Regions from separate parts of the Microbacterium sp. PI-SA-G genome, predicted to be linked through region 2. Evidence: predicted binding sites of a transcription regulator. Region 2 holds the regulator's gene; the other holds the start of a gene.

Region 1 (15,934 bases), 1.5 Mb from region 2:
ACCACGTCACCTGCCGCTGGAACTCTGGCATTCGCGGTGATCAGTACTCCGCGGGCCGAGCGCCCCCTTGGTTAGGGTGAAGGCACACCATGACCTGGAGGGGATCACGATGTCCGCAGAAGCGACCACCACTTTCCATTCGAACGCCGGCGTGGCGACGACGGCTGCCGCGGTGCAGCGCGTTCTCGCCGACAACAAGAGCAAGGTGCTCAGCGAGAGCGCCGACGGCTCGCAGATCGACTTTCAGACCCGCAAGAGTCTCTTCAACTGGGAGCTCCTCGGACGCGCGAACGTCGTGCCCGCAGCATCCGGTTCCGACGTGCACCTCGCGCTGAACGTGCACCACAACCGCCCCCCGGCACTGATGGACGGCGTGAAGAACCGCAAGGCCGTCGAGAAGCTTGCCGGGCAGATCCAGGCGGCGATCAGCTGAAGTCTGGGTAGCAATCGGAGTCATCAACGTCGAGGTCACGCCGATGATCGAGTTCTGAGCCCCCGGCGGGGACCTCTACCGCAGCCCGCACGCGCAACCCGAACGCCACACCGGCCAGCGCAATAACAACACCCCCATACCCGACACAGACCGCCTCGAGCCCGACAACCCCCACCAGCGCCCCCGCGATCACCGCCGGCACGCCGAACGCGAGATACGCCAGCACATACAGAACCGCGAAAGCATCCGCCCGCTGCGTCGCCGGAATCCGCGGCGCCAGTGACGCGACCACTCCCGAGAACGCCGTGCCGAATCCCATCCCGGTGACCGCGGCCGCAGTGAGGTAGAACGGCAGCGACTCCACGCCCAGCGCGATCAGCGACAGCAGCGTCCCGATCGCGAGGGCTGAGGTGCCGAACAAGACGGAGGTCCGCGCGGCCTCCTTCCGCATGACGAATGCCGTCACCGCGCCGACGCCGGCGAGCAGCACCACGCCGAGCCCCTGCCAGGTGTGCGCCTCGCCACCGAGCTCGCCCCGCACGATGTTCGCGCCGAGCGAGAGGAACAGCCCACCGGTCGCCCAGCCCGCGATCACGGCGGGAGCTCCGCGCCAGAAGTCAGCCCGAATCGCCGGAGGGATCGACAGCCGGAAGCTCAGCGACGCCCACGCGCCCGGCCTGCGCGGCGCGGTCTCGGGGATCACGAAGAACAGCACCGCGAGCACGACGTATGCCACCGTCAGCGGAGCGAACACGTCGAGCAGTGCCTCACCGCTCACGTCGAGCATCACGCCCGACGCGAGCGCGCCGAGCGCGAGCCCGACGCCGGGGCTCAGCGCGTTCCACAGCGCCGCGACACCAGGGCGACCCTCCGGCGCGAAGTCGAGCACCGTGGCCGACAGTGCCGAGATCAGTAGGCCACTCGCGACGCCCTGCAGGATGCGCGCGAGGAACAGCGGCGCGACGGCATCCGCGTGCCAGAAGAGCAGCATGCTGCCGGCGAGCATCAGGAGTCCGGCGACCACGACCGGGCGGCGTCCGATGTGGTCCGAGAGTGAACCGGCGGTGAGCAGCGTGAGCAGCAGCGCCACGGCGTAGACGGCGAACACAGCGCTGATCACGATCGCGTCGAACCCGATGTCCTGTGCGAGCACCGGATAGAACGGCGACGGCGCACTCGCCCCGGCCATCATCAGGATCTGCGCCACGATCGCCAGGACGAACCCGAACCGGGCGCGCCCTTGGCCGGTTCCTGAGCGAGCGAAGCGCCCTTCGTCTCGCTTCGCTCGCTCAGGACCCGAGGAAGGGCGCTCAGGGTGCGGGGTGCGAGCTGCGATCGGCTCGGTACGGGTCATGACGTCTCCTCTATAGTTCGAGAATCATCGAACTATCGGAGCGTACTCGCCATCCGGCAATTGTTCAACTATTCTCGAACTATGCCTGGCGACCTTCCGCACCCGGAGCGCTCCGAGATCCAGCTCACGGACGTGCTCTTCGCACTCAGCGACCCCGAGCGTCTCGCGATCGCTCGCCAGCTCGCCGACGGCCCGCTCGACATGGCCGCCTGCCACGCCACCGACCCGAATCTGCCGAAGTCGACCAAGTCGCACCTCATGAAGGTGCTGCGCGAGGCCGGCGTCATTCGCAACGAAGCGAACGGGCGGCGACGGATGCTGACGCTTCGCCGTGACGACCTGGACGCGCTGTTCCCCGGGCTGTTGGAGTCGGTGCTGCGGAGTTAGGGCGCTTCGGCAAGCCCAGCGCCGACTACCCCTTCCGCCGACTCCCCGCCGACCGCGGCGGGTTCGCCCGCAAGTGCGCACTCACCTGCGTGAGCACCCTCTTCAGCCCCTCGACGTCCTCCGCGCCGAGCGAGTCGAACAACAGCGTCTTCACCGTCTCGATATGCCCCGGGAACACCTGCGCGAGCACCCCGCGCCCCTCCTGAGTGATCGCGACGATCGTGCTGCGCTCGTCCTCCGGTGACGGCGCCCGCGTGACCAGGCCGCGCTGCTCGAGCAGCTGCGCCTGATAGGTCAGCCCACTCCGGCTGTAGACGACGCCATCGGCGAGGTCGGTCATGCGCTGCCTGCCGTCCGGAGCATCCCCGAGCCGTGCGAGCAGCTGGAACTGCACGTAGCTGAGCTGCCCGGCATCCTTCAGCTGCTTCTCGACGGAGTGCCGTAGCAGGCTGCTCACCTCGGTGAAGGCGAAGTAGGCCGAGAGCTCGGTCGGCGTGAGGCTGCGCGGAGGTGTGCTCATTCGTCCAGTATACGTGTTGCTTCGAATTCGAAGCAGTGCTACCGTCTCCATATGCTTCGAATTCGAAGCACCTACACAAGGAGAAGATCATGAAGGCAGTACGGTTCCACGAAGTGGGCGGACCCGAGGTACTCCAGTACGGCGAGATCGAGCAGCCGACGCCCGGCGCCGGTCAGGTGCGGCTTCGCGTCGCAGCATCCGCGTTCAACGCAGCCGACAACGGCATGCGGGCGGGCTTCCTGCCCATCCCCGTGACGCTTCCGCACGTTCCCGGATACGACGTCTCGGGCACGGTGGATGCCGTCGGCGAAGGCGTCGACGAATTCGCGATCGGCGACGCGGTCGTCGGCTTCCTGCCGATGGGTGAAGACGGAGGGGCAGCCGAATACGTCGTTGCTCCGGCGGAGGCACTGGTGGCGGCACCGACCACGGTCGACCTCGCGGATGCTGCGGCGTTCCCCTCGGTCGCACTCACTGCACGCCAGGCGCTGTTCGATGACGGCGACCTGCGGGCGGGGCAGCGTGTGCTCATCGTCGGTGCGGGTGGAGTGGTCGGCAAGTACGCGATCGCGCTCGCTGCCCGGGCCGGCGCTCACGTCATCGCGACGGCGAGTCCGCGCAGTGCGGATGCCGTCAAGGCAGCCGGGGCGCACGAAATCATCGACCACACCACGACCTCCGTGCTCGATGCGGTGTCTGAGCCGGTTGACATGCTCCTCAACCTCGCCCCGATCGAGCCCGACGAGTTCACCGCCCTGGTGAGACTGGTCCGCGACGGGGGAGTCGTCGTGAGCACGACCGCCTGGATGCCGGCACCCGACGACGCCCACCGCGGTGTGCGGTCCGTGGTCGTCTTCGTGCGAAGCGACGCCGAGAAGCTGCGCGAGCTCGTCTCACTCGTCGACAGCGGAGACCTGCACCTCGAGGTCACGCGGCGCATCCCTCTGACCGAGCTGCCCGCGTTGCACGCAGAAGCCGCGGAGGGCCGGATCTCCGGCAAGGTCATCGTCGTGCCGTGAGCGAGGATGTCGACTGCGAGCGCATCGCCTGACCGTCTGCGAAAGCTTGACGGAACGGCGATGCGCTCCAGCCCTTCCCTCGCGACGAATGCTGCGACAGGATGAACGGACCGATGTCGAAGGAGGGCACCGTGCCGTCGCCCGTGAATTCAGCGCAAGAAGCCTTCCGCGACTACGCAGACGCTCACCCCGCCGGTCCGACGGTGATCCGGAGGATTCGTCGCGTTCTCGTGTTCTCGGTGGTCGCTGCATTCATCTATCCCCTGTTCATGGGGAGCAGCAGGGGTTACTGCGCCGGCACCCTCGTCGAGGGCGCAACGGAGGTCACGCGATGCGTCGACTTCGCGCTCAGACCCAGCCCGTTCCTCTACGTCGGAATCGCGCTGCTGGTTCTGGTCGGAATCGGACGAGTGGCGGACGCTGTCGACCAGCGTGCGGCGTTGCGCACGCTCGACCGCACGATGATCGGAGTCGGCGTGCTCGTCGTCACCGCGATCGTGATCTCGCAACTCTGGTTCCGACTGATGCCGGTCGAGGACTTCGTCGCCGGATCCGGTTCGATCTTCAGCCCCTTCCCCTTCGGGCTCATCGACGTCGCGGTATCCCGCCCGCCGGAGCCGTAGGCCGCCGGGTCACTTCCGCGAACTCCCTGTCCCTCTGTTCGCAGGTTCGACTTTTTCCCCTCTGAAACGTCGACTTTTTCCTCTCTAAACCGTCGACTTTTTCCTCTCTGAATTGTCGACTTTCTCTACTTTGCGGCGTACGATCCTCCTGTGCCCTCCTATAGACCCCGGATCATCGACCGACAGCTGTCGGACGTTCTGCAGCACCCCGGCGCGGTTCTGCTGGAAGGACCGCGCGCGTGCGGGAAATCTGCGACGGGCCGCCACCATACGGCAAGCAGCGTTCAGCTCGACATCGATGACGCGGCCCTTCGGATCGCAGACATCGATCCATCACGACTGTTGGAAGGCGCGAAGCCGCGCTTCATCGACGAGTGGCAACTTGCTCCCCGAGTATGGAATCTCGTAAGGGCCTCCGTCGACAGGGAGTCCGATGCTTCCTATCTCCTCGCGGGCTCGGCGGTGCCCTCCGACGATGTGACGCGGCACTCCGGCGCGGGACGCATCCTGCGTCTCCGGATGAGGCCGATGTCGCTCGCCGAGTCGGGTGACTCGACAGCTGAGGTCAGTCTCGAACGGCTCTTCTCGGAGCCTGAAGCCGCGATCTCCGCGGCTTCGCACCTGTCTGTCGCAGACTTGGCGCGAGCGACGGTCCGGGGTGGATGGCCGGGGCTCCGAGAGCTGCCGCAGCGGCAGGTGCTCGTGCGCCTGCGTTCCTACCTCGAGGACATCGCGCGCGTTGACCTCGCCCGTCTCGACGACGAACCGCGCCGTAACCCCGATGCCGTCATGCGGGTCATGCGAGCTCTGGGAAGGAGCACGGCAACCGAAGTGGCGGTTGCCGCATTGGCGCGAGACGCGTCGACCGGCGCGGAGCGGATGACGGACGCCACGGTCCAGGGCTACCTCGGAGCGCTCGCGCGCGTCTTCGTCATAGAAGACCAACCGAGTTGGGGTCCCCACCTGCGCTCCCGCGACCGTGTTCGCAAAGCCCCGCGTCGGCACTTCATCGACCCGTCGCTCGCTGCGGCAGCGGTGGGCGCAGATGACGAAAGGCTGCTGACAGACCCGGAGTATTTCGGTCAGTTGTTCGAGTCTCTCGTCATCCGAGATCTGCGGATCTACGCTGAGCCCCTGGGTGGGGTCGTCCGCCACTATCGAGACAGCGCCGGACGCGAGGTGGACGCGATCATCGAGCTGCCGGACGGGTCATGGATCGCCGTCGAAGTGAAGCTCGCTGCTTCGCGCGAGGACGAAGCAGCGGCATCACTGGACCGCTTCGTCGCGAATCTCGATCCCGCGCGCACGCCGGGACCTGCGGCGAGGGTGGTGATCACCGGCGGTCAGTATGGGTATACACGACCGGACGGAGTACACGTGGTCCCGATCGGGGCGCTCGGCGCGTGATCTGCCAAGAGCGTCGCCGCGAGCCTAGGCTCCGCACGTCACCCCTTCGGGAGGAGAAACTCACTCCGGGAGGACGGATTCCACGAATTCGTCCTCCCGAACGCAGATCTCCTCCCGAAGCAATGCGCCACGCGCCCCATCACGTCACCCGACCCCACGCCACCCAATCCCGCGCCCCGCGATCCGCCTTCCGGCTTCCTCCGCCGCGACCGGCTCCCCGACGTCCCCACCCAGCTCCAGCGACACCGCCGAGTGCACGATCGTCTCCTCATACACGTGCACGAGGTTGTAGCCCTGCGCAGCATCCTGCCCGCGAGTGGCCCCGAGGGGCTGCGCGAGATCCTGCCCATACGCGCTCGACGACGCGACCGCGACCGGAATCCCCGCGAACGTTCCGAACGACGGGTGGTGCACGTGCCCCGAGAGGATCCCTCGCACGTCCGACCCGCGCAGCACCGCGGCGAGTGACGGCTGATCCCGCAGCTCGACCGTCACAGCCAAGTCCAGCACCGTCGGCAGCGGCGGGTGATGGATCAGCAGCAGCGTTCCGGCCGGTGCCGCCGTCGACAGCTCACCCTCCAGCCACGAAAGCTGCGACGACGGCACCTCCCCCCAATGCGCGCCCGGCACCGTCGAATCGACGACGATGACGCGCATCCCTCCGAACCACCGCACCTCGAGAATCGGATCGGTCCCCGCCCCCGCGAGTCCCAACTCCTCTCGCATGGCACGGCGGTCGTCATGGTTCCCGGCCGCCCAGACGACCTCGCACCCCAGCGCTTCGGCCGCCGGCGTCACCATCGCCCGCAGTCGCGCGTACGCCGAGGCATCCCCGCGATCGGCCACATCCCCGGTGAACAGCAGCGCGTCAGGGCGGATCCCCGAGCCGATCAACCGCGTGAGCATCAGCTCGAGGTTCGAATCGGCATCGGCCCCGCTGCCGTAGAGCGGCGCGCGCTCACCCGGCAGGTGCGTGTCAGAGATGTGCACGAAGGTGTGCGACGGACGAGGGTGTTCGGTGAGGATCATGTCTCTTCCTGGTCAGCGAACGGCAAAGCGGTCAAGAAAAAGGCGGTCAAGAACAGCGGACGCTCAGACGGCGGCGGCCGTGGTTCCGGGCACGAGGGTGCCGGCGAACGAGCGGCGCACCACGGCATCCGATTCGTCGTCATCGTCCACGGCGGTGAGCAGCGCCTGCATGGTCTCGACGGCGGCGGCCGCGACGGCCTCCACCGGAATGCGCACGGTGGTGAGCCCGAGCAGATCGGCGCCGGGAAGGATGCCGTCGCACCCCGTCACGCTCACATCATCGGGCACGCTCATGCCGGCCGCGCGAGCGGCGCGCATCACGGCGAGCTGGCGGTAGTCCGAGGCGCACATCACGGCGGTCGCCCCGGCGCGCACGGCCTTGAGTGCCTCGTCGACACCCTCGTCGGGGCGGGCGCCGGCCGAGATCATGGTGACCGCGACTCCCGCGTCGATCAGCACGTCGCGCATCGCGAGCGCACGCAGATGCTCGGGGTACGAGGCTTCGGGCGAGCCGGCAAGCACCACGACCTGCCGGTGCGCGAGCGAGACGACGTGTGAGGCGAGCAGACGCCCGTGCCCCTCGTCGTCGTAGTGGGCGGTGTGGATGCGTCCCGCCGACTCCACACGCCCGGCCCGCAAAATCGGCACTTGATCGGCGAACGGCTCGAGCTGAGCTGCGGTGATGCCACCGGTCGCGACGATGAGCCCCGCGACGCGCATGCCGAGCAGACGCTGCAGCGCGTTCACCTGCTTCGCACCCTGCTCGTCGGCGCCGATGGTGACGGTGACCAGGTCGAGTCCGCGCTGATGCGCTTCGTCCTGCAGCCGCGAGAACAGCAGACCGTACGCGGGGTTGCTCGCGTCACGCAGCATGAGCCCGACGGTGCCGGTGCGGCCGGCGGCGAGCTCGGCGGCCATCGTGTTGCGCACGTATCCGAGCCGCTCCGCCTCGGCCAGGATGCGGTCGCGGGTGTCGGGGGCGAACCTGCCCTCGCCCTTCAGCGCCCGGGTCGCGGTCGCCCGCGAGACGCCGGCCGCCGCAGCGACGTCACTGATGGTCACCCGCAGGGCGGGAGGGGTGGCATCCGTCCCGCTCACGCGCGCGTCTTCCGCTTGCGGGGCGCTCCGGCGCGCGAACCTCGTCCATACACGAGATACATGGTGACACCCATGATGATCATCAGCAGCACCGTGTAGACGAAGGTGATCGGCATCGCGTCGAGGTTGTTCTCGCCGCGCGTGCTCTCCTGAATCGCCACACCCAGCGGCTTGTACAGCGGGTGGTACAGGAAGATCGCCGCGTCGTAGTCGTCGAGCAGGCTGTTGAAGTTGAGCGCCGTGATTGCGGCCGCCGTCGGCAGCACCAGCGGGATCAGCACCCGGCGGAACGTAGTCAGCGAGCGGGCGCCGAGAATGCGCGAGGCGTCTTCGAGCGAATCCGGCACCGACGCGAACCCGGCCTTGAGCAGGCGAAGGGTGAACGGGATCTTCACGCAGATGTACGCGACCAGCAGCAGGATCGGCGTTCCCGTCAGCACGATGTTGCCCACGATCGCCTGCGGCTCGTCGAACGCCATCACCAGCGCGAGGGCGATCAGCACGATCGGCAGGATCCACGGAATGTGCAGCACGTACTCGATGGCCGTGGTCAGCAGGTTGCGGTGCTTCTGCATGAGCCGCGCCACGAACAGCAGCCCACCGACCACGATGATCGCCGCGAGCGCGCTGTAGACGACGCTGACGACGAACGGACGGATCGCCGCCGCGCTCGAGAACACGGTGATGTAGTTGTCGAGCGTGAAGCTGTCGAACGTGATCGACCCGGCCAGGATGCTGCGCGCATCGACGAACGAGAAGATCACGATCAGCACCACGGGGATCAGGTAGATCACCCACAGCAGATACGCGATCAGGTGCACGACGACGTTCGCGAACGGGTTGCGGATCTGCTGTTTCTGAATCGGCGTCGCCACCTTCGCGACCGAGAAGTACACGCCCGACTTCTCGGCGCGGTTCATGATCGCCAGCAGGATGATCGTCGCGATGCCGAGCACGATGGCCAGGAGAGCTGCGATGTCACGCGTGATCGGGCTGCGCGACAGATCGATGATCAGCGGCGCGACGGTCTGGAAGTCCGGACCACCCAGCACCAGCGGAGCGGTCAGCGCCCCGAGCCCGATCAGGAACGTCAGCACGGTCACGGCGAACAGCATCGGCTTCATCACCGGCAGCACGATGCGACGCAGGATCGTCCACGTCGACGCGCCCATCAGCTTCGCGGCCTCGATCGACGCGTAGTCGACCTTGCCGAGCGACGAGGAGAGGAAGAGCATGTGGTTCGTCGTGGTCGCGAACGTCATCACGAACACGACCGCGAAGTAGCCCGAGAACCAGTCGCGGTCGAGGTCGGGCCAGACGTTGACCATCATGTTCGTGAAGAAGCCGAACCGGCCGTAGATGAAGTTGTAGCCGGCGGCGAGCACGATGCCGCCGTAGATCAGCGTGGTCGCGTACCCCAGCCACAGCAGCTTCGCGCCGCGGACCTTGAAGTACTGCGTCACCAGCACGATGAACACACCGACCACGTTCACCGTGATCGCGAGCGTGATCGCCAGCAGGAAGCTGTTGCCCAGCGTCTTCAGTGCGCGCTCGCTGCCGAAGAGCTTCTCGACGGCGCGGATGCTGAACTGCCCGTCAGGGAAGAACGTCACCCCGAGCAGGGCGGCGTTGGGCAGCACGAGGAACGCCGCGGCGAACCAGATCACCACGATGCCGGTCACCCACGCGAGCGGGGAGCGCAGCATCGCCTTCACACTGCCCGGGCGGCCGCGGCGGCGACGGATGCTGGGCTCCGACGCCTCGGCGGCATCGGTCGCGAGGGCACCGGGAACGTCGGTCATCGCCGCGGAGGGCGGCGGCACCGGCTGAGAGGGCTTCGTTGGGTCGCTCATGTCACGCCGCCGGGTACTGCAGGACCCAGCGCGGGTCGACGTCGACGCGCACGGCATCGCCGGCGTCGTACTGGTGGGCGCTCGCCGCAGCGGGCACGCTCACGCGAAGGGTGCCGTCCTCGGCAGAGACCGTGTAGACGCTGTGGCTGCCGTGGTACGTCCGCCCGACGATGGTGCCGTCGAGCGATGCGGCCGCGGACGCGGTGTCGGATGCCGCGGCCAGGTGCAGCTTCTCGGGGCGCACATACGTCTCGGCCGTGGCATCCAGATTCCCGCCGATGCTGACGATCTGGGCCGGGGTGAGGCGGTTGTTCTCGCCGATGAACCGGCAGACGAACGGGGTCGCGCTGCGGTCGTAGATCTCCTCGGGGGTGCCGACCTGCTGCAGCGTTCCGGCATCCAGCACGGCGATGCGGTCGCTGAGGGTCAGCGCCTCCTCCTGGTCGTGCGTGACGTAGACCGTGGTCACGCCGACCTCGTGCTGCAGCTCCTTCAGCTGTTCACGCAGCTGCACGCGCAGCTTCGCGTCGAGGTTCGATAGCGGCTCGTCGAGCAGCAGGATGCTGGGGGTCAGAGCCAGTGCGCGGGCGATGGCCACACGCTGCTGCTGTCCGCCCGAGAGTTCTGAGACGTTCTTGTCGAGTTGCGACGACGCCAGCCCGGTGCGGTCGGCGACCTCGTCGACGCGGCGCTTCTGGTCGGCCTTCGAGACCTTCTGGTCGCCTTTCTGCACTGTGAGGCCGAAGCCGATGTTCTCGCGCACGTTCATGCTGGGGAACAGCGCGTAGTTCTGGAACACCATGCCCACGCCGCGCTTCTCGCTCGGCACACGGGTCACGTCACGGCCGGCGATGTGGATGCTGCCGCCGGTCGGTTCGATGAACCCTGCGAGGGCACGCAGGGCGGTGGTCTTGCCGCAGCCGGACGGACCCAGGAGGGTGAAGAACTCACCCTCCTGGATCTCCAGATCGAGGTGCGAGACCGCACGGTGATCGCCGAAGGTGACCTCGACGTTGTCGAAACGGATCATCGTCTTCTCTCTCTGCCGGATGTGACGGGGACGGGTCGGCGTCAGCCGATGTACTCGAGCGTGACCTTCTCGACCCAGGCGCCGAGGTTCTCGCTCACGAAGCCGAAGTCGATGTCCTGACGGTCGAGCGTGCTCAGCAGCTCGACGACCTCGGGGTTGGCCTGTGCGACCGCGCCCTCGTTGACCGGCATCGCGTTGAACTCGGCGGCGAACTCGCCCTGGACCTCGGCGCTGCCGAACCAGTCGATGAACTCGTGCGCCTTGTCCTCGTTGCCGGTGCCGTTGATCTGCGCGATCTGCTCGGTCACGTACGGTACGCCGTAGTCGGGAACGATCATGCCGGTCGCGGTGCCGTACTCCTCGTCACGGCCGGCGATGCCGCTCGAGGGGAGCACTCCGTAGTCGACCTCTTCACGCGTGATGCGGGCGTAGAGATCGGTGCCCTCGACCGCGGGCGAACCGTTGGCGTAGTAGGACTCGACCAGTTCCCAGCCCTCGTCGCTCACGCCCAGGTCGCCGTCCTCGTCGAGGTGGCGGGAGAGGATGCTGGCGAGCACCAGCTGCGGCGTCGCCTGACCCAGTGCCGGGTTGACCTCGTAGCGGCCGGCGAACTTCTCGTCGGTCCAGAGGTCTTCTTCATCGGTGGGGGCGTCGGTGATGCGGTTCTCGTCGTAGACCGTGACGATCGCCTGCTCCACGAGCGGCCAGAACGCGCCGTCCGCGGGGTCGCCGGCGTCGGCGGGAACCTCGCCGCTCCACGAGGGCTCGTACCCGGTGATGGCCTCTTCGGCCTTGAGCTGCTCGAAGAACATGTTGTTCAGACCGAAGACGACGTCGCCCACGGGGTTGTTCTTCTCGGCGATGATGCGGTTCGTCAGGTCGGCGCCGCCGAGGCCCACGATCTCGATGTCGATGCCGGCTTCCGCCGCCTGCTCGGTGATCCACTCGCCGCGGCCGTCGCTGTTGGAGTTCGTGTACACGATGAGCGTGTCGCCCGAGCCGCCGCCTTCGCTGCTGCCGCTCTCGCCGTCGGACGGGGTTTCGCTGCCTGCGGTGCATCCGGTGAGCGCGATCGCCGCCGCCGCCGTCATTCCGATGAGCGCCCAGCGCCTCTTTTGCCTGTCGACCATGTTCGTCCCTTTCTCGCCTTCGAGGTATGTCGATGCGACACTACCCGTTCTTGTGGTGAAGGCACAAAGATTGTTTGGTTTCGTGAGCGCGGTCGCGCGTCCGCACTCAAGATAGGCGGGTTGCGTGAACGGACGGGTGCGGGGGAGTGAACTCTGGGGTCGGGCGGTGCGCGGTGCTCTCGTGGCGCCGTCGAGGCGCACGTTTAGCCAGCGGCGCCCGTCTTCTCGGTTTCCCAGCCGGCGCGCAATGCAGCCTCGTGTCTCGAGGTGCGGTCGAGGTGTCGCGCCGTGAGCGTCACAGCGACATCGATCAGCGCGCGGGGGCGGAAACGTCGGTTCCACAGGACGAGTGCCCACACCGCCGACATCCCGAGGATCAACCAACCGAGAGGGGCGGCGTCGGCCGACTCGGTGAAGAACACGATTGCCAGGGCAGCGCTCGCCCCCGCGCCGAGGGCGACGAATGAGACCGTGAGCCACGCACGTAGCTGCGGCGCCTCCGCCTTGTCGGCTCCCATGAGCCAGGCTGCCGTGAGGATGAGCACGCCGAAAGTCATCATCGCGCACGCTGCGATCCACTGCGGCGACCAGACGGCGCTCGGCCCCCAGATGATCGAGCTGATCCACAGGCTGAGACCCGTTTGGACAACTATGGGGATGGCGGCAAAGAACGCGAATCGAAGACCGGATCGAGCGGTCGGCTTCCTCCAGCCCTGACCCAGGGACGCCGCGGCCCAGCCCTCGCGTGCCGCCAGGTCCTCTTGGGCGGAGCGGAGCCGTTCCTCGAGCGTCCTGGTCTTGGGCGGTGCCATGTGCTCAGCAAGCACGAACGTCACGTATCCCAGCAGCACGGCGAACAGCACGATCGCCAGCCGATGGGGCGTCACGACCACGATCACGACGGCGAAACTCAGCACGAATGCGAGGGTGACTCGGACACCCCATGCGATCAGGCGAGCGGCGTCGTCGTCCGCTTCGCCCTTCGCCATCCGGAGTCCGCTCAGCGCGCCCAGGACTGAAGTGAAGAACAGCAACTCGGGTGAGTACATCGGTGCGGCGAACGGGTGCAGGAAGTGTAGGACGGCCAGGGGCGGGAGGTTGGCTGGGGGCGTGCTCGCGACGACGGACAGCGCAACGATCGCGATGTTGCCGAGTAAGGCGAGCAGGAACCAGAGCAGCGTTCGGCGGAAGAGGGACGGGTCTGTGGGAATCGACATGCGTCCGGAGTATCAGGTGGGGCTGACGTGAGTACTCGCGATTGGCGGCGATTCTGAGCGATTCCCCTAGACCTAGGGGGCTGTGTCGGCTGGCTGCGGGCGGTCGACAACTCCCACGGAATATCCCGATATGCCGATACATAACCGAACAAATCTTCGAAACCCGGCCCTGCCCGGGATAAAATGGAGCATGGCGAAACCGACCGGGTTGCACGAGGCGATGGCTCGCCTTGATGACGCCTGGTCGCAGGCCGCAGACGCGGGTGACCTGTCGAGAACGCAGCTCGTCGCGGTCGGTGAGGTGCTGGGCGAACTGCAGCGACGGATCGATGCGGTGCACGCCGATGTGGCCGCACACATCGCTCGCGAGTCGCGGACCGAGCTGGGTGCCGACAGCCTCGCGAAGCAGCACGGCTTCCGCACGCCGGCCAAGATGATCGCGGCGGCGACGGGAATGTCGACCGGAGACGCGTCGCGCCTGATCGCCGTCGGAGAGGCCACGGCGCCGCGTGCTGATCTGCTCGGCGCTCGGCTGCCGGCCAAGTACCCGTGTGTGCGCGAGGCGATGGCCTCCGGCGCACTCGGAGTGGCCGCCGCCGGACTGATCATCGCGCTGCTCGATCGGTGCCGCGTGGTGGCGGGTGCGGTGCGCATCGCTGAAGCCGAGCGCGCACTGTGCGATGCCGCGGTCGGGCTCAGCCTCGACGAGGTGCGTCGCCTGATCGTGCGCGCTGAGGCCTGGCTCGACCCCGACGGCGTCGAGCCCCGAGCCGAAGAGCAGCGCAGTCGCCGGTCCCTGACGTTCTTCCAGCGCGACGGCATGGTGCATCTGTCCGCCAAGTTCGACGCCGAGACGGCCGCACCGATCGTCGCGGCGATCCACGGGTTCGTGACCGCGGCGTTCGCGGCCCGGCACAACTCTCCCGACCCCGACGCACCCGATGCTGACCGCCGCACCGTCGCGATGATCCAGGCCGACGCGCTCTCGGTGTTCTGCGGGCACGTGCTCGACTGCGACGCGCGGCGCGTGCCGCTCGCCGGGGCGACCGTCGTCGTGCGGCTCGGGCTCGACGACCTCGAGTCGGGGAGCGGAACGGCGACCATCGACGGAATCGACCAGGTCATCAGCGCCGGGGCTGCCCGGCGCATGGCCGCTGGCGGGGGAGTGATCCCCTGCGTGCTCGGCGGAGACAGCGAGATCCTCGACTGGGGCCGCGAGAAACGGCTCTTCACCCGCGCCCAACGCCTGGCGCTGGTCGAGCGAGACGACGGCTGCGCCATGTGCGGGCTGCCACCCGAGATGACGAAAGCCCATCACATCCGCTGGTGGAAACGAGATCACGGACCGACCGATCTCTCCAACGGCGTGCTGCTCTGCGAGACCTGTCACCACCGCATTCACGACAACGGCTGGGAGATCCGCATCGACGGACCCGGCACCGGGGCACGAGTGTGGTTCATTCCGCCGCGCTACGTCGACCCCGCCAGCACGCCCCGCCTCGGCGGTCGCGCCCGCTTCGACATGGCGGCCTGAACCCCGCTACTCCGTGGTGCCCTCGGCCTCCGGCGAGCCCTCAGCCCCGGCCTCCCACCGCAGCAGATCGCCCGGCTGGCACTCGAGCACCGCGCACAGGGCATCGAGGGTGGTGAACCGCACGGCCTTCGCCCGGCCGTTCTTCAGCACGGCGAGATTCGTCGGAGTGATGCCGATCCGCTCGGCCAGCTCGCCCACGCTCATCTTGCGACGCGCCATCATCACGTCGATGTCGACCACGACGGGCATCAGATCACCTCGTCATCGAGCTCGGAGCGCAGCGAGCGCGCCTCCGCCTCGCGATCGATCGCCTGTCGCAGCAGAGCCTTCATCACCACGACCAGCAGCGCCATGCCCCCCAGCACGAGCGCTCCACCGCAGATCAGCCCCACGATCCCGGGGGCCGTCTGCCCCGGCGCCAGCGCGATCGCCAGCACCAGAGCCAGCGCTGCGGCGGCCAGGATCGCCCCGATGATCACGTTGACGTAGCGGAACGACGACTCCGAGAAGATCGATCCGCGACCGATGCGGTTCAGCAGCATCCACACGCACACCGCGAACACCTGCATCGTCCCGACACCCAGCACCACGATCGAGACCAGCAGGATGCGCCCCCACAGCTCCTCCTCGCCGAGGTCCAGCCACAGCAGTGGCGCGATCAGCGCCTGCACCGCCACAGAACCCAGCAACGCCAACGCGATCACGACGCGCAGCACGACGATCGTCGTCTTACCCATATCGCCACCAATCCTCGAAGAACAACAGGAATCTATCGTTAAACGTTCGATTTGGGAAGTCGGACAATCCGCGCACCGGTCGCCATGCCCCGGTGTCAAGCCCGAGGCGCCGCGGATTCTCGGCTTCTACCGTGTGAGATCAGGCCCCCAGATCAGACCCACGCGGAAGGAGCCGACATGACGCCCATGCACGTGCACGCAGGCTCCGGCGGGGGCGGCGGCGACGGCATCCTCTGGATCTTCGTGCTCCCCTTCGTGGTCGCCGTCGGTGGCTACCTCGCCTCGGTGCTCGCCGAGCACCGCCGTGGCCGCGACTGGCCGTGGACGCGCACGCTCTGCTGGATGCTGGGCTGCGCCACAGTCCTCCTGGCACTGCTTGGGCCGCTGACGACCTCGGTGTTCTCGGGCTTCGTCGGGCACATGGTCGCCCACGTGCTGATGGGCATGGTCGCACCGCTCCTGCTGATCCTCGGCGCCCCCATCACGCTCGCTCTGCGCACGCTCGACCTGCTCACCGCGCGACGGCTCAGTCGCATTCTCCGCAGCACCCCGGCGCGCGTGTT
Region 2 (15,934 bases):
GAAGTGCTCGTCGGCCTGGCCAACGAGATGGGCGACGAGGACTCCGCGCAGGAGGCTCGGGCCGAGTTGACCGCACTCACCGACCTGATCAACCAGCTCGAGGTGCAGACCCTCCTCGACGGCGAGTACGACGACCGCTCCGCGATCATCACGATCCGCTCCGGCGCGGGCGGCGATGACGCCACGGACTTCGCCGAGATGCTCATGCGCATGTATCTGCGTTGGGCCGAGCGTCACAAGTACCCGGTCAAGGTCATGGACACCTCCTACGCCGAGGGTGCGGGCATCAAGTCCGCGACGTTCGAGATCGACGCCCCCTACGCCTTCGGCACCGTCTCGGTCGAGGCCGGCACGCACCGCCTGGCCCGCATCAGTCCCTTCGGCTCAGCCGACAAGCGCCAGACGTCGTTCGCCGCCGTCGAGGTCATCCCGCTGATGGAAGAGGCCACCGAGGTCGACATCCCCGAGAACGACATCCGCGTCGATGTGTTCCGCTCCTCGGGCCCGGGTGGGCAGTCCGTCAACACGACCGACTCGGCCGTGCGCCTGACGCACCTTCCGACCGGCATCGTCGTGTCGATGCAGAACGAGAAGTCGCAGATCCAGAACCGCGCCGCCGCCATGCGTGTGCTGCAGACGCGCCTCCTGCTGCTGCAGAAGGAGCAGGAAGCAGCGAAGAAGAAGGAGCTCGCCGGCACCATCACCGCGAGCTGGGGCGACCAGATGCGCTCCTACTTCCTCTACGGCCAGCAGCTGGTCAAGGACCTGCGCACCGGACAGGAGTCGGGCAACCCGGCAGCCGTGTTCGACGGTGACCTCGATGACTTCATCTCGGCGGGCATCCGCTGGCGCAAGCGCAAGATCGAAGACTGATCTTCGGTTCATGACGAAGGCCCCGGGAGCAGATGCTCCCGGGGCCTTCGTCATGCAGGCCGCGTGTCAGGGCACGAGGCAGACAGGGATCGCATCGCCGAACTCCTCGGCGAAGGCCGACGCCGCCTCAGAATCGGTGAAGGTGCCGTCGCTGTCAGCGATCTTCCGCAGCGTCTCGTCATCGATGGACGATGCGACGAACTCGTCGGCGAAGCAGGTGATCTGCTCCGGCGTGTAGCCCTCGGCTCCGGTTGCCTCGATGAGCGTGGTGAGCCCGGTCGCCACTTCGGCGGAGGTCGGGCGTGCACCGGTGCTGGTGCCGGTGTCCGTCCCGTCGGACTCTTCGGGGGCCGGGGTCGACGTCGCCGAGAACGACGGGCGGTCGAGCTCCTCGCTGACTCCCTGCGCGAACGCGAACAGGTAGACGAACGACATCACGACGCCCAGGATCGTTCCGACCACGGCCAGGACCAGCCCGCTGATGCCCGGCCACTTCTTGCCCTTCAGGAAGAGCGAGATGAGCGAGACGATGAATCCGGCCGCGAGCAGGAAGAACCCCACGAAACCGACCACCGGGATGAAGACGAGGATCGTGCCGAGTACCGACAGACCCAGACCGACGAGGCCGAGGACGGAGACCTTCTGCGGCCCTTCAGGTGCGGGGGTGCCGTACGGGGTCGATCCGGGATAGCCGCCGCCGGGTGCTGCGTAGGCCGCGCCGGGCTGGTCGGCGGACGCAGCGCCCGGGTACGAAGGAGCAGGCGGGGCGTACGACGGCGGAGCCGCGGCGTACGACGGCGTCTCGGCCGGCACGGATGCGGCGTGGTCGCCGAGGGGAGCCGCGGCCGGGGTCGGCTCAGCCGACGCCGACTGGGAGTACGCCTCGGATGCAGCCTCGGCGGGCACCGGCTCGCTCACGTCGGGCCCCTGACCGTTCTCGGGGCTGATCTCGGTCTCTGCCGACGGGCGGACCCACGTGTCATCCAGCGACGGCTCGTGCGTCTCAGCGACCGCGGGCTCGGATGCCGCGACCGGCTCGGACGCGCCGGCCTCGGCCGAGTCGGAGGACTCCGCGGGAGACTCGGCGGCGGTCTCCGGAGCGAAGTGCTCGGTCCACTGCTGGCCGTCCCACCAGCGCTGACGCCCGGATCCGTCGTCGTACCAGCCTGCAGGTGTCGTCATGGCTCCCCCTCGAAGTGATTGCGCCCGCGCGGACAGCGCGACGGCATCTTCATGTATAGCAGTGCGCGGTGACACGCTTCCGGCCACCTGTGGGCAGTGCTGCCCGGTATGTCGGACCCGGACCCACCGCGCGGGGTGTCGCTCGCGGCCAGGGGAGAGGCCGCGCTTAGGCTCGTACCGCCATGATTCGGTTCGAGAACGTCACGAAACGCTACCGCGGGACGTCGAAGCCCGCCCTCTCCGGTGTCGACTTCGAAGTGCAGCGCGGGGAGTTCCTCTTCCTCGTCGGCGCCTCCGGCTCCGGCAAGTCGTCCTGTCTGCGCCTCATCTTGCGCGAGGACGTCCCCACCACCGGCCGGGTCGCCGTGCTCGGACGCGACCTGCGTTCGCTCGCGAACCGGAAGGTCCCGTACTTCCGCCGGCACATCGGGTCGGTCTTCCAGGACTTCCGACTGCTGCCGTCGAAGACGGTCTATCAGAACGTCGCCTTCACTCTGCAGGTGACGGGCTCGTCTCGCGGTTTCATCCAGCAGGCGGTGCCCGAGGCGCTCGCACTCGTCGGTCTGGACGGCAAGCAGAAGCGGATGCCGCACGAGCTCTCCGGCGGGGAGCAGCAGCGCGTGGCGATCGCCCGCGCTCTCGTCAACCGCCCGCAGGTGCTGCTCGCCGATGAGCCGACCGGAAACCTGGACCCGGCCACGTCGGTCGACATCATGCAGCTGCTCGCGCGCATCAACGCCGGGGGCACCACCGTGCTGATGGCCACGCACGAGGCCGGCTTCGTGGACCAGATGCAGCGTCGCGTGATCGAGCTCCGCGACGGCGAGATGGTGCGCGACGAGGTGCACGGCGGATACGGCGACACCTCGAACATCCCGCGCCTCGTGCCGGCCGAGGTGCGCGGGGCCGCAGCGGCCGCCGCGCTCACCGCCGTGCAGGAGGTGCAGCGTCAGACAGCCGATCTCTCGGTCGTGCGCGCCGCCCTCACCGACGAACTGATCACCCAGCAGCGCCGTGCTGCGGCATCCGCCCCGGCCACGACTCCGCACGACGCCCCGGCGTCGTCGTCCACTGCCGCCCCCGACGAGCCCGCGCCCGCTGAGGCATCCGAGCCCGCACCGGCACAGCACCAAGCGCAGGCAGAGGCGCAGACGCAGGCGCAGCCCCCTGCTCAGACGCAGACCCCCGCAGCCACCGCCGTCGGCCCGTTCACGCGGCCGATCGTCCTGCCTCCGGTCGACGTCGCCGAGATGGGTGTCGCCGACCGCCTCGGGCTGTCCGCGGGCGATGACGACGAAGTGGGGCCGACCTCATGAGAATCGGTCTGATCCTGACCGAGGCCCTGGGCGGTCTTCGGCGCAACATCTCGATGGTGATCTCGGTCATCCTCGTCACCTTCGTGTCGCTGACCTTCGTCGGCGCGGCGATCCTGATGCAGAGCCAGATCGGCGTCATGCGCGGCTACTGGTCCGAGCGCGCCCAGGTGGCGGTGTACATGTGCTCGGCGGTCTCGCAGACCGACACCTGTCTCGACGGCGCGGCCAGCGAAGAGCAGGTGCAGGCGGTCCGGGCGACGCTCGAGGGCGATGCGCTGTCGCCGCTCATCAGCTCGACGACCTTCGACACGAAGGAAGACACCTACGCCAAGCTCGTCGATCAGCTCGGTGCCGACCAGGCGAGCGTGCTGACACCGGACCAGGCGTTCGAGGTGTTCTTCGTGACGATGAAGGACCCGACGCAGTCGAGCGTGCTCTCGGAGGCGTTCAGTGACCAGGCGGGCGTGGAGCAGGTCAAGGATCAGCTGCAGTACCTCGAACCGCTGTTCTCGGCGTTGACCGTGGCCACGTACATCGCCGTCGGGATCGCGGTGCTGATGCTCATCGCCGCGACGCTGCTGATCGCCACCACCATCCGGCTGTCGGCCTACGCCAGACGCAAGGAGATCGGCATCATGCGGCTGGTCGGCGCCTCGAACAGGTTCATTCAGACGCCGTTCGTGCTGGAGGGCGTGTTCGCCGCCTTCCTGGGGTCGGCTCTGGCGAGTGCCGCGGTGCTGGCCGGTGTGCACTTCGGCGTCAACGGGTACCTGCGCGGGCGAGTCCCGTTCATCACGACCTGGGTGTCGATGCAGGACGCGACGCTGGTCGTGCCGGTGCTCATCGGCATCGGCGTGATCCTCGCCGCGCTCTCGGCCGGGTTCGCGATCCGCCGCTGGCTGCGCACCTGATCACTGACTTGAGTGGACCCGGCAGTCGACCGGGGATAGACTGAAAGGCTGCTCAGCCGCGTCCGGCCGCTGAGCTCGTCGAATCACAGGAGTGCATCATGCCCAGGGAACGCGGGGAGAAGGTCGTCGCGACCAATCGTCGCGCACGTCACGACTACAACATCGAGAAGTCGTACGAGGCGGGAATGGTGCTCACCGGCACCGAGGTGAAGTCGTTGCGCCAGGGGCGTGCCAACCTCAGCGACGGCTACGCCTTCGTCAAGGGCAACGAGGTCTTCCTCGACTCCGTGCACATCCCCGAGTACTCGCAGGGGCACTGGACCAACCACTCCGCGAAGCGCATCCGCAAGCTGCTGCTGCACCGCGAGGAGATCGCCAAGCTCTCCCATGCGGTCTCTGCCGGCGGCTACACGCTGATCCCGCTCAAGCTCTACTTCTCCGACGGGCGCGCCAAGATCGAGATCGCTCTCGCCAAGGGCAAGCGCGAGTTCGACAAGCGCCAGACGCTGCGTGAGCGACAGGACACCCGCGAGGCCGACCGGGCCATGCGCCTGCGCAACCGCGTCGGCGAGTAGCGCGCACGCTCAGAGGCGCGGTTCGAACCCGAACACGCGCCCCAGGAAAGTGAGCTCGCGCTCGAGCGCGTCGACGATCGTCTCCGCCCGCCGGAAGCCGTGGCCCTCGCCCGGGTACACCACGTACTCGTGAGGGATGCCGCGGGCAGCCAGAGCGTCGCGCACGGCCTCGGACTGCGCCGGGGGCACGACTCGATCGTCGGCCCCCTGCAGCAGGAGCACCGGCACATCGATGCGCTCGGCGTTCGTCAGCGGAGAACGCTCGATATACACGGGCTCGGCTTCGGGAAGGGGGCCGACCAGGCCGGCGATGTAGTGCTTCTCGAAGTCGTGGGAGTGCGCGTCGAGCATGCGCAGGTCCGCGACTGCGTAGCGGCTGATGCCGGCGGCGAAGACCCCGCCGCGCACCAGAGCCGACAGCACGGTCCACCCGCCGGCTGAACCGCCGCGGATGGCGATGCGGGCGGGATCGGCGAGTCCGGCGTCGGCCAGGCCGCGGGCGGCGGCGATCACGTCATCGACATCGACCACGCCCCATTGACCATCCAGCCGTTCGCGGTAGGCGCGACCGTAGCCGGTGGAGCCGCCGTAGTTCACATCGAGCACGCCGATGCCTCGGCTCGTGTAGAACGCGATCGCCGCCGACGAGGCCCCGGTCACGTGTGCTGTCGGACCGCCGTGCACGAACACGATGTACGGCGGGAGTTCGTCGGCGGGGGCGGAAGCCGACGGATTTGCGGGGGCATAGTCGAAGGCGTGTACCGGTCCGTGCGCGCCGTCCACCGTGAAGGGGCGGGCCGTCGGCATCCACTGATCGTCGACCGGGGCGCCGCCCGCGACGGTGAGAACCTCTCCGGAGTCGACGTCGACGCACCACACCCCGGGTGCGACGGCGGATCCGTTGCCGCTCAGCAGCACGCGTGCGCCGTCGACGTCGTCCACACTCACGTGGCCGTCCGCGGGGACGTCGAGTGCGCGGGACGAGCCATCGGTCGAGATGACGTCGATGGCATCACGGCCGTTCGTGCGCACGGCCACGACGCGTCCGTCGTCGAGAGGTCGGTACCACCGGTTGCCGAGCACCCAGAGGCCGTAGCCGGTGTCGGCGTCGGTCGGGGAGAGCGGGGTCGGGCGCCCGCCGTCAGCGAGCTCTCCCAACGACACGGTGTGCAGGGTCCAACGGTCATCGTGACCGTCGGCGAACAGCAGGAGGTCGTCGGTCAGCCATTCGGGCTGGAGGGCGGTACGGGTCGGAATGTCGGGAAGCTCCTCATCGTCGAGGGCTGCGAGGCGCAGCTGGGCCGACTGCCAGGGCATCCGACGTCCGCTCCATTCGACCCAGGCGATACGGCGGCCGTCGGGCGAGAGCGCGGGGTGCGCGAAGAACCCGGTCCCCTCCGCGAACACGCGGACGAGCGACGGGTCATCGGCGGCCGAGCCGTCGGTGGGGATATCGATGACCGCCCGCCGGTGCGGCTCGTGCGTGAGATCCTCGCGCACGGCGAGCAGGCGCCCGCCCTGCAGCCGCAGACCTCCATGCGCGGGCCCCGGGGCCGTGAGGGGAACGGGCGCTCCACCCGGCGCGAGCCGGTGGACACGCTGATCGCCCGCGTCGACGAAGTAGAGGATGCCGTCGGCATCCGCCGTCCACGCGCCTCCGCCGTACTCGTGCACGCGTGAGCGAGCGCTTCGTGGTGCCGGGAGGATTTCAGCACCCGACGAGCTGCGCACCGTGAAGCGCCCGCCTTCTGCGGGAACAGACTCGCCCCACCAGATCTCGGACCCCACGAAACGCGAGCCGTCGATGCGTGGGGACGACGAGGCGACCGCTTGCGCAGAGAAGGGAGACGGCCAGGACCCGGAGGGCGAACTCATGTTTCGAGCCTAGGTGCAGCTCCGCGGACGCACGCGGGGAGATACGAGCTCAGACCGAGCGCAGGACCGCGACGACCTTTCCGAGCACCGTGGCCTCGTCGCCGAGGATCGGCTCGAAGGCGGAGTTGCGCGGCAGCAGCCACGTGTGGCCGTCGCGGCGGCGGAACGTCTTCACGGTCGCCTCGTCGTCGAGCATTGCGGCGACGATCTCACCGTTCTCGGCGCTGTTCTGCGAGCGAACGACGACCCAGTCGCCGTCGCAGATCGCGGCGTCGATCATCGACTCGCCCGAGACCTTCAGCATGAACAGGTCTCCCTTGCCGACGAGCTGCCGCGGAAGCGGGAAGATCTCCTCGACCTGCTGCTCGGCGGTGATCGGGACGCCGGCGGCGATGCGGCCCACCAGCGGCACCATCGCGGCGTCGCCGACGGGCGTGGCCACGTCTGCGGGGTTCTCGCCGCTGCTGCCGGGCAGGTCGATCAGCACCTCCATGGCACGGGTCTTGCCCGGGTCGCGGCGCAGGTAGCCGCTCAGCTCGAGCTGGCCGAGCTGATGCGTGACGCTCGAGAGCGACTTGAGGCCGACGGCGTCACCGATCTCGCGCATGCTCGGCGGATAGCCGTGCTTCGCGATCGAGTTCTGGATGACCTCGAGGATCGCGAGCTGCTTGGGGCTCAGGTTCTTGCGACGACGCGTACGCGGTGCCTCGGCTTCGAGGGCTGAGTTCTCGCTCATGGTGCTCCTTCGGTACGCGTTCCCGACGCCGCTCTCGGAATGTCGGTGGCCCGTGGTGGGGTGTGTTCATCGAAACCGTATCCGAGAAACGACGGGATCTGGAAGATCTGTTCGAGCGTGTCGTCCGATTCGCGAGTGCGGTTTCGAAGAAAGCTTGACAGATGTTCGAAATCGAAGATACCTTCGGAACGTAGCTTCGCATCCAGTCCTCCCGGCCGAGTGCTGAATGCGAACGCTACGCCAACTTCCACCGGCCTCACGGCGGGTGGTGATCCTCCCGACAGGGAGGACGACGCAGAGGAGCACACCATGAGCACCATCACCTTCGGCACCGCAGCAGCCCGTCCGGTTCGTCCGGCGACGCGCCTCCGGCTGACCGTGCGTGGTCGCCGCGTGATGCTCGCTCTCGCGGCCCTGCCGCTCGCCGGCGGACTCGCCTTCGCGGCGATCAGCGGCGGGAGCGCGATCGCCTCGGGCGACGAGACGGCCGCGGCCACCGCGAGCTTCACCACCGTCACGGTGCTGCCGGGCGACACGCTCTGGTCGATCGCGAGCGAGGTCGCACCCGCGGCCGACCCGCGTGAGGTCATCGGAGAGATCACCCGCCTGAATGCGCTGCCGAGCGGCGAGATCCAGATCGGCCAGCAGATCTCGATCCCCGCACAGTACGAGGACTGACCTCGAAGGTCACGCCGGTCCCTGTGCAGCCGTGGGCGTTCTAGCATGGGAAGGGTGACCGCTTCTCTCGATGCCCTGCCGCTCCGCGACGATCTCCGCGGGTTGACCCCGTACGGAGCCCCGCAAGCGCCTCTGCCGATCGCGCTCAACGTCAACGAGAACACCCATCCGGTGCCCGACGAGGTCGCCAGCGACATCCTCGACGAGATCGCTGTCGCCATCCGTGACGTGAACCGCTACCCCGACCGCGAATTCACCCCTCTGCGCGAGGGCTTCGCCGCGTACCTCGGACACGGACTCGACGCGAGCCAGATCTGGGCCGGCAACGGATCGAACGAGGTCCTGCAGCACATCCTGCAGGCGTTCGGCGGGCCGGGGCGCACGGCCTTCAGCTTTACCCCCACGTACTCCATGTACCCCCTGATCGCGCAGGGCACCGGCGCCCGATGGGTCCCTGGCGTTCGCCAGCCCGACTACACGATCACGCCCGATGAGGCCGCCGCGCAGGTGCGCGAGGTCGACCCCGACGTCATCCTGCTGTGCTCGCCCAACAACCCCACCGGCACCCCGCTGGGTCTCGATGTGGTCGAGGCGGTGCACGAGGCCGCGCGCGGGGTCGTGGTCGTCGACGAGGCGTATCAGGAGTTCGCTCCCCACGACGCACCGTCCGCCCTCTCGCTGCTCGAAGGGCGCCCGCGCCTGGCTGTCTCGCGCACCATGAGCAAGGCGTTCGCATTCGCGGGCGCCCGGGTCGGATACCTCGCCGCGGATCCCGCCTTCATCGACGCGCTGCGCCTGGTTCGCCTGCCGTATCACCTAAGCGCGCTCACACAGGCGGCCGCCGTCGCCGCGCTGCGCAACGCCGACGTGATGCTCGGGATGGTCGACGAGATCGTCGAGCAGCGCGACCGCATCTCGGCCACGCTCGAAGCTCTCGGCTACACGCCGCACGAGTCGTGGTCCAACTTCGTGCTGTTCGGCGGTGTCGCCGATCCGAAGGCGACGTGGCAGAGCCTGTACGACCGCGGCGTGCTGATCCGCGACGTCGGCATTCCCGGACACCTGCGCGTCACCGCGGGCACCGAGGCCGAGACCACGGCGTTCCTCGACGCCCTCGCCTCGGTAGAATCGGCCTCATGAGCAGCCTTGCCCTGACCCCGCGCACCGCCAGCCGAGTGCGCAGCACGTCGGAGTCCACCGTCGAACTCGAACTCGACCTCGACGGCACCGGGGCGAGCCGCATCGACACGTCGGTGCCGTTCTTCGACCACATGCTCACGGCGTTCGCGAAGCACTCGCTGACCGACCTCACCGTGCGCGCGTCCGGCGACACCCACATCGACGCGCACCACACGGTCGAGGACGTCTCGATCGTGCTCGGACAGGCGATCCTCGAAGCCCTGGGCGACAAGTCCGGCATCTCGCGCTATGGCGACGCGCTCGTCCCGCTCGACGAGGCGCTGGCGCAGGCCGTCGTCGACATCTCAGGCCGTCCGTACCTCGTGCACGAGGGTGAGCCGGCCGGGTTCGAGCACCACCTCATCGGCGGTCACTTCACCGGCTCCCTGGTGCGACACGTGTTCGAAGCCATCACGTTCAACGCCGCCCTCACCGTGCACGTGCGGGTGCTGGGTGGCCGTGACCCTCACCACATCGCGGAGGCCGAGTTCAAGGCGTTCGCCCGCGCGTTCCGTCAGGCGAAGGCGCTCGACCCGCTCGTCGACGGCATCCCGTCCACGAAGGGTGCGCTGTGAGCCGGACGCCGACGGTCGCGGTCTTCGACTATGAGTCGGGCAACGTGCACTCCGCGGTCAAGGCGCTGGTCGCTGCGGGCGCCGACGCCGTACTGACGCGTGATCGCACGGTCGCACTCGAGGCCGACGGACTGCTGGTCCCCGGCGTGGGCGCGTTCGCGGCGGTGCGGGAGGCTCTGCGCGCACACGGCGGTGACGAGATCGTCGATCGTCGTCTGGCGGGCGGTCGTCCGGTGCTCGGCATCTGCGTCGGGATGCAGGTGCTGTTCTCACGCGGCGTCGAGCGCGGTCAGGACACCGAGGGGCTGGGGGAGTGGCCGGGCACGGTCACCGAGCTCAATGCCTCCGTCCTTCCCCACATGGGCTGGAACACGGTCGAACCTGGCGAGGGCAGTGTGCTGTTCCGCGGGATCGAGCAGGAGCGGTTCTACTTCGTGCACTCGTATGCCGCTCAGTCGTGGGAACTCGACGTCATGCCGCCATTCCCGCAGCCCGCGTTGACGTGGGCGACGTACGGCGACCCGTTCCTCGCCGCAGTCGAGAACGGTCCGCTGTCGGCGACGCAGTTCCACCCCGAGAAGTCCGGTGAGGCGGGCATTCAGCTGCTGCGCAACTGGATCGGCAGCCTCTGACGCAGCCCGTCTGTTCGGACGCGGGATCGAGCGATCGGCTCAGAGTCCGCGGGCGACCGATGCGGCGGCGGCGAGCCATGCGCGCTGTGTGCGCTTGGCGAGAGCGCCGTAGCGCAGGTGCCCGTCGACGATCTCGTGATCGAACGGGATGCTGACGACGTCGCGTGAGAGAGCGCCGTAGCCGTTGACGACGTTGTCGACGTCAGAGACGGTCGCCTTCGGGTCGGCCTGCGACACGACCACTACCGACTGGCGGGCGAGTCGTGCCGATCGCTCGTCGCGGTCCGCGAGCGCCTCGAGCAGCAGGGCGCCGGCTTCGGCGTGATCTGCGCGCGTCGTGGTGGCGACGACGAGCTGATCGGCGTGGTCGATCATGCGGAGCCACATGGGGTCGGATTCGTCGTTGCCCGAGTCGATGATGATCAGGCGGTAGAACTTGGCGGCGACGGCGTGGATGGAGTCGACGTCGTCGGGGCTCAGGCGGTTCTCGTGCGCGAGCTTGATCGGCTTCGACCGCAGCACGTCGTACTTCTCGCGCGGCTGGTGGTGCATGAAGTGCGCGAGGTCGGCGGATTGCGCACCGGTGCCGAGCAGTCGCCCCGCTTCGGGCAGCAGTTCGAGCAGCGTGCGATCGTGCGCGCCGGTGTCGGTGCGCCAGCCGAGGGTGCCACGGGTCTGGTTGTTGTCCCACGCCAGCACGCCGGCGCCGCCGTAGCGCGCGAACACCGCCGACAGCAGGATCGTCGTCGGCGTCTTTCCGGCGCCGCCCTTGCCGTTGACGACAGCGATGGTGCGGGGTCCGGGCCAGTGCTGGCTCACGGCGAGCTCGTCATCGCGGGCGGACTGCTCGTCGATCGAGGGAGGAAGACGGAAGCCGAGCTTGTTGAGCAGTCCGCGCGCGCCGTCGCGGGCGGGTTCCTCGGGCCGTTCGGTCTGCAGGAACGAGTGCCGCTCGCGCGAGCCCTGCGCGTCGTCGTCGGACGCTGGAGCGAGAGAACGCGGAGTCGGGCTCGCAGCAGGCTCCGGAGAGATCAGTGGAAGCGCGGCGAGGGTCGACTCGGTGACCTCGGGTGCGGCCGGTGCCGAAGCGACCGGTGCCGGAGCAGGACGCTGCGGTGCGGGCGGTGCGGCCGGTGCGGGAGGTGCGGGGGTGACGGCGGGCGCCGCGGGTGTTGCCAGGTTCGCCGGAGCGGGGGATGCCGGAGGGGTCGCACGGCTCGGTGTGTCAGGCGCCGGCGGCACCGGCGACGCAGAGGGTGCTGCGGGCGGCGTCGGCACGGGCCGCGTCGTGGTGGAGTCGGCGATGCGCTCCTCGCGGGCAGCGGCGCGCGTACGACGATACGGAGGCTGCGCCGGGGCAGTGGCACCGGCCGGGGGGAGCGGCGGAACCGGGGGAGGATCGGCGGGGAAGAGCGGCACGGAGTCGACGAGCGGCTGCTTCTCGCCGCGTGCGGGGTGAGCCTCGGCGGGGGTGGCGTCTTCTTCGTACGGTCCGGACATGATCACCCAGCTTATCGTCTGCCCCGATCCGGTATTCCGCCGCATTTGGAGGGGACCCTTCTGCGCGATACCCTCGGTTCTCGTGCGTCCATGACGGGTGTGCTCGGACCCACGGATCTGATCTCTCACATTAGGAATCCATGAACGACTTCGCGCAGTCCCCTTCGCTCACGCTCCTTCCCGCGGTCGATGTCGCCGGCGGCAAGGCTGTTCGCCTGACCCAGGGCGAGGCCGGCACCGAGACGAACTACGGCGACCCGCTCGACGCGGCCGGCGAGTGGGTGTCGCAGGGAGCCAAGTGGATCCACCTCGTCGACCTCGACGCGGCGTTCGGCCGCGGCAGCAACGGCGCCATCCTGCGCAAGGTCATCAAGCAGTTCCGCAATGTGAACGTCGAACTCTCCGGCGGCATCCGTGACGACGCGACTCTCGAGGCCGCCCTCGAGAGCGGCGCAGCACGCATCAACCTCGGCACCGCCGCACTCGAGAATCCCGAGTGGGCGGCCGACGTGATCGGTCGCTACGGCGAGGCGATCGCGGTCGGTCTCGACGTCCGCGGCACCACGCTCGCAGCGCGGGGATGGACCAAGGAGGGCGGCGACCTCTGGGAGGTCCTCGACCGACTCGAAGACGCCGGGTGCAGCCGCTACGTCGTGACCGACGTGACGAAGGACGGCACGCTGCGCGGCCCGAACCTCGAGCTTCTCCGCGAGGTCGCCTCGCGCACGCCCAAGCCTGTCGTCGCCTCGGGTGGCATCTCGAACCTCGACGACATCGCCGCGCTCCGCGAGCTGGTTCCGCTCGGCGTCGAGGGAGCGATCGTGGGCAAGGCCCTGTACGCCGGCGCGTTCACGCTGGCTGAGGCGCTGGATGTCGCCGGCGACGACTGACGACTCCTGCGGTCACGGCGACGGCGACCACGCCCACGGCCCCGCGGACCGTGGTGATTCCGCCGGCGTGCCCTGGGAGGGCCGCAGCTTCGAATCCAACCCGCATGCGGGTGACGACGGCTCCGCGGATCCCGTGCTGCTCAACGCGCTGCTGCGTTTCCGCGCCGGCGAGGGCAGCCAGGTCGAGGTCGTCGACGCGTTCCGCAACGCCCGCATCCTGATCCCCCTCATCGCGGAGAAGGGGGAGGAGGGTATCGCGCCCAGCGGTCTGGCGGTCGACAAGACGCAGGAGCTCTCGATCGTCACGGTCGCCGCTCCCGACGGTCGCCGCGTGCAGCCGGTGTTCTCATCGGTCGAGGCGATGCAGCGGTGGGATGCCACGGCACGACCGATCCCGGTCGAAGCGGTGCGTGCGGCGCTGGCGGCATCGTCGGAGGACACCGACCTGATCGTGCTGGATCCGACGTCGGACACCGAGTTCGTGATCCGTCGTCCTGCCGTCTGGGCGGTCGCGCAGGGGCACCCGTGGGAGCCGAGCTTCCTCTCACCCGAGGTCTTCGCCGCTCTGCAGGAGAGCATCGGGCACGAGCTCGCCGTGATCGACGTGGCAGTCGCGGCCGGCGACCCCGACGCGCGACTGCGAGGACCCGAGCTCGTCGTGATGCTCGAGCTGGTCGATGGTCTGGAGCGCGAGGTGCTCGACGCGGTCCTGTCGCGCCTCGCTCAGCGCTGGGCGGCGGACGACCGCATCGCGGTGCTTGCCGACTCGCTGACGGTCACGCTGCGTCGCAGCCTCTGAGTCGTGCCGACCGTGCCGGTCAGTTGACCGGGCCGGTCCACTTCTCGCCCGGGCCCTTGCCGATCGGGTCGGGGATGACCGACGCCTCGCGGAAGGCGAGCTGCAGCGAGCGGAGTCCGTCGCGCAGGGAGCGCGCGTGCATGTCGCTGATCTCGGGGGCGCCTGCGGTGATCAGGCCGGCGAGGGAATTGATGAGCTTGCGCGCCTCGTCGAGGTCCATCTGGGCCGCGGCGTTCGGATCGTCGGCGAGCCCGAGTTTCACGGCGGCGGCGCTCATGAGGTGCACCGCAGCGGTCGTGATGACCTCCACGGCGGGCACGTCAGCGATGTCGCGAGTGGCGGAAGACGCGGCCTCTTCCTGTCGCGCCCAGCGCTCTTCGCGCTCGTGGTCTGCCTCGTGCTGGCCCTGAGTCGTCACTTCGCCTTGCTTTCTGTTAGACTTCAGCGGGCTCCGGAGCATCATGCTCCGGAACGAAAGAGGATTCACTTCCCACCCGCGCTTGCCGTTCCAGGCTACCGGGTCTTGCACTCCACCGGTTCCGTTCGCCAGAACGCTCCGGTAGTCAGGGTGCAGAGCCGGCGTCTGAATGCCGGTGGGTGAGGAGACGACTCCGATTTCGCCCGGGATGCACCTCGCATCACGGTGGCTGAATCACATCGTCTAAGGAGTTCCGCATCAGCGATCCCCGTACCAATGAGCGCATCCGCGTCCCCGAGGTCCGCCTCGTCGGCCCCGCGGGTGAGCAGATCGGTGTTGTCCGCATCGAGGCGGCACTGCGCCTGGCACAGGAAGCCGACCTCGATCTCGTCGAGGTGGCCCCCAACTCGAAGCCTCCCGTGGTCAAGATCATGGACTACGGCAAGTTCAAGTACGAGGCCGCCCAGAAGGAAAAGGAAGCTCGCCGTAACCAGGCGAACACGATCCTCAAGGAAGTCCGCTTCCGTCTGAAGATCGAGGCGCACGACTACACGACCAAGCTCAAGCGCGCCGAGGGCTTCCTCAAGGCCGGCGACAAGGTCAAGGCCATGATCCTCTTCCGCGGTCGCGAGCAGTCGCGTCCCGAGCAGGGTGTGCGTCTGCTGCGCAAGTTCGCCGAAGATGTCGCCGAGCTCGGCACCGTCGAGTCGAACCCGACGATCGACGGTCGCAACATGGTCATGGTCGTGGCTCCGCTGAAGAGCAAGTCCGAGGCCAAGCAGGAGCAGAACGCCGTGCGCGACGCGCAGCGTGCCGCCAACAAGCAGGCGGCCCGCGAGGCCAAGAGCGAGTCGGACGCCGACGCGCCGGTTGACGCTTCGGCGGAGTGATTCCCGCCCCCCAGAACTCCCGCACCGCGGGTTGACAACGTCGCCTACGAAGGCGCATGACGAAGGAAGAGAAGATGCCGAAGCAGAAGACCCACTCGGGTGCTAAGAAGCGCTTCAAGATCACCGGCAGCGGCAAGCTGAAGAAGCAGCAGGCCGGGATGCGCCACAACCTCGAGCACAAGTCGAGCCGCCGCACCCGTCGTCTGAACCAGGACCAGGTGCTCTCCAAGGCTGACACCAAGACGGCTAAGAAGCTTCTCGGCCGCTGACGCGCCCGAACGCACGAATAGGAACACAGGAAAATGGCAAGAGTCAAGCGGGCGGTAAACGCCCACAAGAAGCGCCGGGTCATCCTCGAGCGCGCAAAGGGTTACCGCGGTCAGCGTTCGCGCCTGTACCGCAAGGCCAAAGAGCAGGTCATCCACTCCCTGGTCTACTCGTACCGTGACCGTCGCAAGCGCAAGGGCGACTTCCGTCGTCTGTGGATCCAGCGCATCAACGCTGCGGCTCGCCAGAACGGCATGACGTACAACCGCTTCATCCAGGGCCTCGGCCTCGCGGGTGTCACGGTCGACCGTCGCATGCTCGCCGACCTCGCGGTCAACGACGCGGCGACGTTCACCACGCTCGTCGAGACGGCCAAGAAGGCTCTGCCTTCCGACGTCAACGCGCCGAAGTCGGCTGCGTAAGCATCAGACGCTCCAGAGGGCGCTCTTCTTCGGAAGGGCGCCCTCTGTCGTACCCGCCGCGTGCGCGACAGGAGCGTGCCGCGCCGGATGGCGCACCCGCGCGCGCCGCGCCTCTTAGACTGTGAAGGTGCTGGAGAACCCGCGGTCCCCCCGAGTCCGTGCTGTGGCGAAGCTGACCAAGCGGAGCGCGCGCACCGAGACCGGCCTGTTCCTGCT

Evidence for each region. The regulator LexA, encoded in region 2, represses DNA repair genes until DNA is damaged. The targets are predictions, from matches to a motif close to TCGAACANNTGTTCGA.
Region 1: a site for LexA is predicted at 13,245-13,260, ahead of AC2D10_RS10480 (DUF222 domain-containing protein). Genes of this name have one in related genera too.

The regions. Positions count from the first base shown of each region.
Region 1 is NZ_CM170103.1:2,148,197-2,164,130, reverse strand. It holds gene AC2D10_RS10545 (hypothetical protein) at 110-433, shown strand; gene AC2D10_RS10540 (MFS transporter) at 426-1,787, opposite strand; gene AC2D10_RS10535 (ArsR/SmtB family transcription factor) at 1,869-2,174, shown strand; gene AC2D10_RS10530 (MarR family winged helix-turn-helix transcriptional regulator) at 2,200-2,694, opposite strand; gene AC2D10_RS10525 (NADP-dependent oxidoreductase) at 2,784-3,713, shown strand; gene AC2D10_RS10520 (hypothetical protein) at 3,815-4,336, shown strand; gene AC2D10_RS10515 (ATP-binding protein) at 4,487-5,743, shown strand; gene AC2D10_RS10510 (metallophosphoesterase) at 5,888-6,772, opposite strand; gene AC2D10_RS10505 (LacI family DNA-binding transcriptional regulator) at 6,836-7,870, opposite strand; gene AC2D10_RS10500 (ABC transporter permease) at 7,867-9,576, opposite strand; gene AC2D10_RS10495 (ABC transporter ATP-binding protein) at 9,725-10,753, opposite strand; gene AC2D10_RS10490 (extracellular solute-binding protein) at 10,795-11,883, opposite strand; gene AC2D10_RS10485 (hypothetical protein) at 12,087-13,100, opposite strand; gene AC2D10_RS10480 (DUF222 domain-containing protein) at 13,291-14,634, shown strand; gene AC2D10_RS10475 (helix-turn-helix domain-containing protein) at 14,641-14,883, opposite strand; gene AC2D10_RS10470 (DUF2975 domain-containing protein) at 14,883-15,371, opposite strand; gene AC2D10_RS10465 (cytochrome c oxidase assembly protein) at 15,549-15,934, shown strand, end outside.
Region 2 is NZ_CM170103.1:3,682,496-3,698,429, forward strand. It holds gene prfB (peptide chain release factor 2) at 1-873, shown strand, start outside; gene AC2D10_RS18215 (DUF2510 domain-containing protein) at 940-2,055, opposite strand; gene ftsE (cell division ATP-binding protein FtsE) at 2,238-3,371, shown strand; gene ftsX (permease-like cell division protein FtsX) at 3,368-4,282, shown strand; gene smpB (SsrA-binding protein SmpB) at 4,381-4,857, shown strand; gene AC2D10_RS18235 (dipeptidyl-peptidase 5) at 4,867-6,732, opposite strand; gene lexA (transcriptional repressor LexA) at 6,782-7,468, opposite strand; gene AC2D10_RS18245 (LysM peptidoglycan-binding domain-containing protein) at 7,778-8,146, shown strand; gene AC2D10_RS18250 (histidinol-phosphate transaminase) at 8,192-9,286, shown strand; gene hisB (imidazoleglycerol-phosphate dehydratase HisB) at 9,283-9,900, shown strand; gene hisH (imidazole glycerol phosphate synthase subunit HisH) at 9,897-10,532, shown strand; gene AC2D10_RS18265 (MinD/ParA family ATP-binding protein) at 10,572-12,032, opposite strand; gene priA (bifunctional 1-(5-phosphoribosyl)-5-((5-phosphoribosylamino)methylideneamino)imidazole-4-carboxamide isomerase/phosphoribosylanthranilate isomerase PriA) at 12,173-12,922, shown strand; gene AC2D10_RS18275 (SseB family protein) at 12,903-13,721, shown strand; gene AC2D10_RS18280 (DUF1844 domain-containing protein) at 13,741-14,139, opposite strand; gene infC (translation initiation factor IF-3) at 14,397-15,029, shown strand; gene rpmI (50S ribosomal protein L35) at 15,104-15,298, shown strand; gene rplT (50S ribosomal protein L20) at 15,332-15,718, shown strand; gene AC2D10_RS18300 (TrmH family RNA methyltransferase) at 15,846-15,934, shown strand, end outside.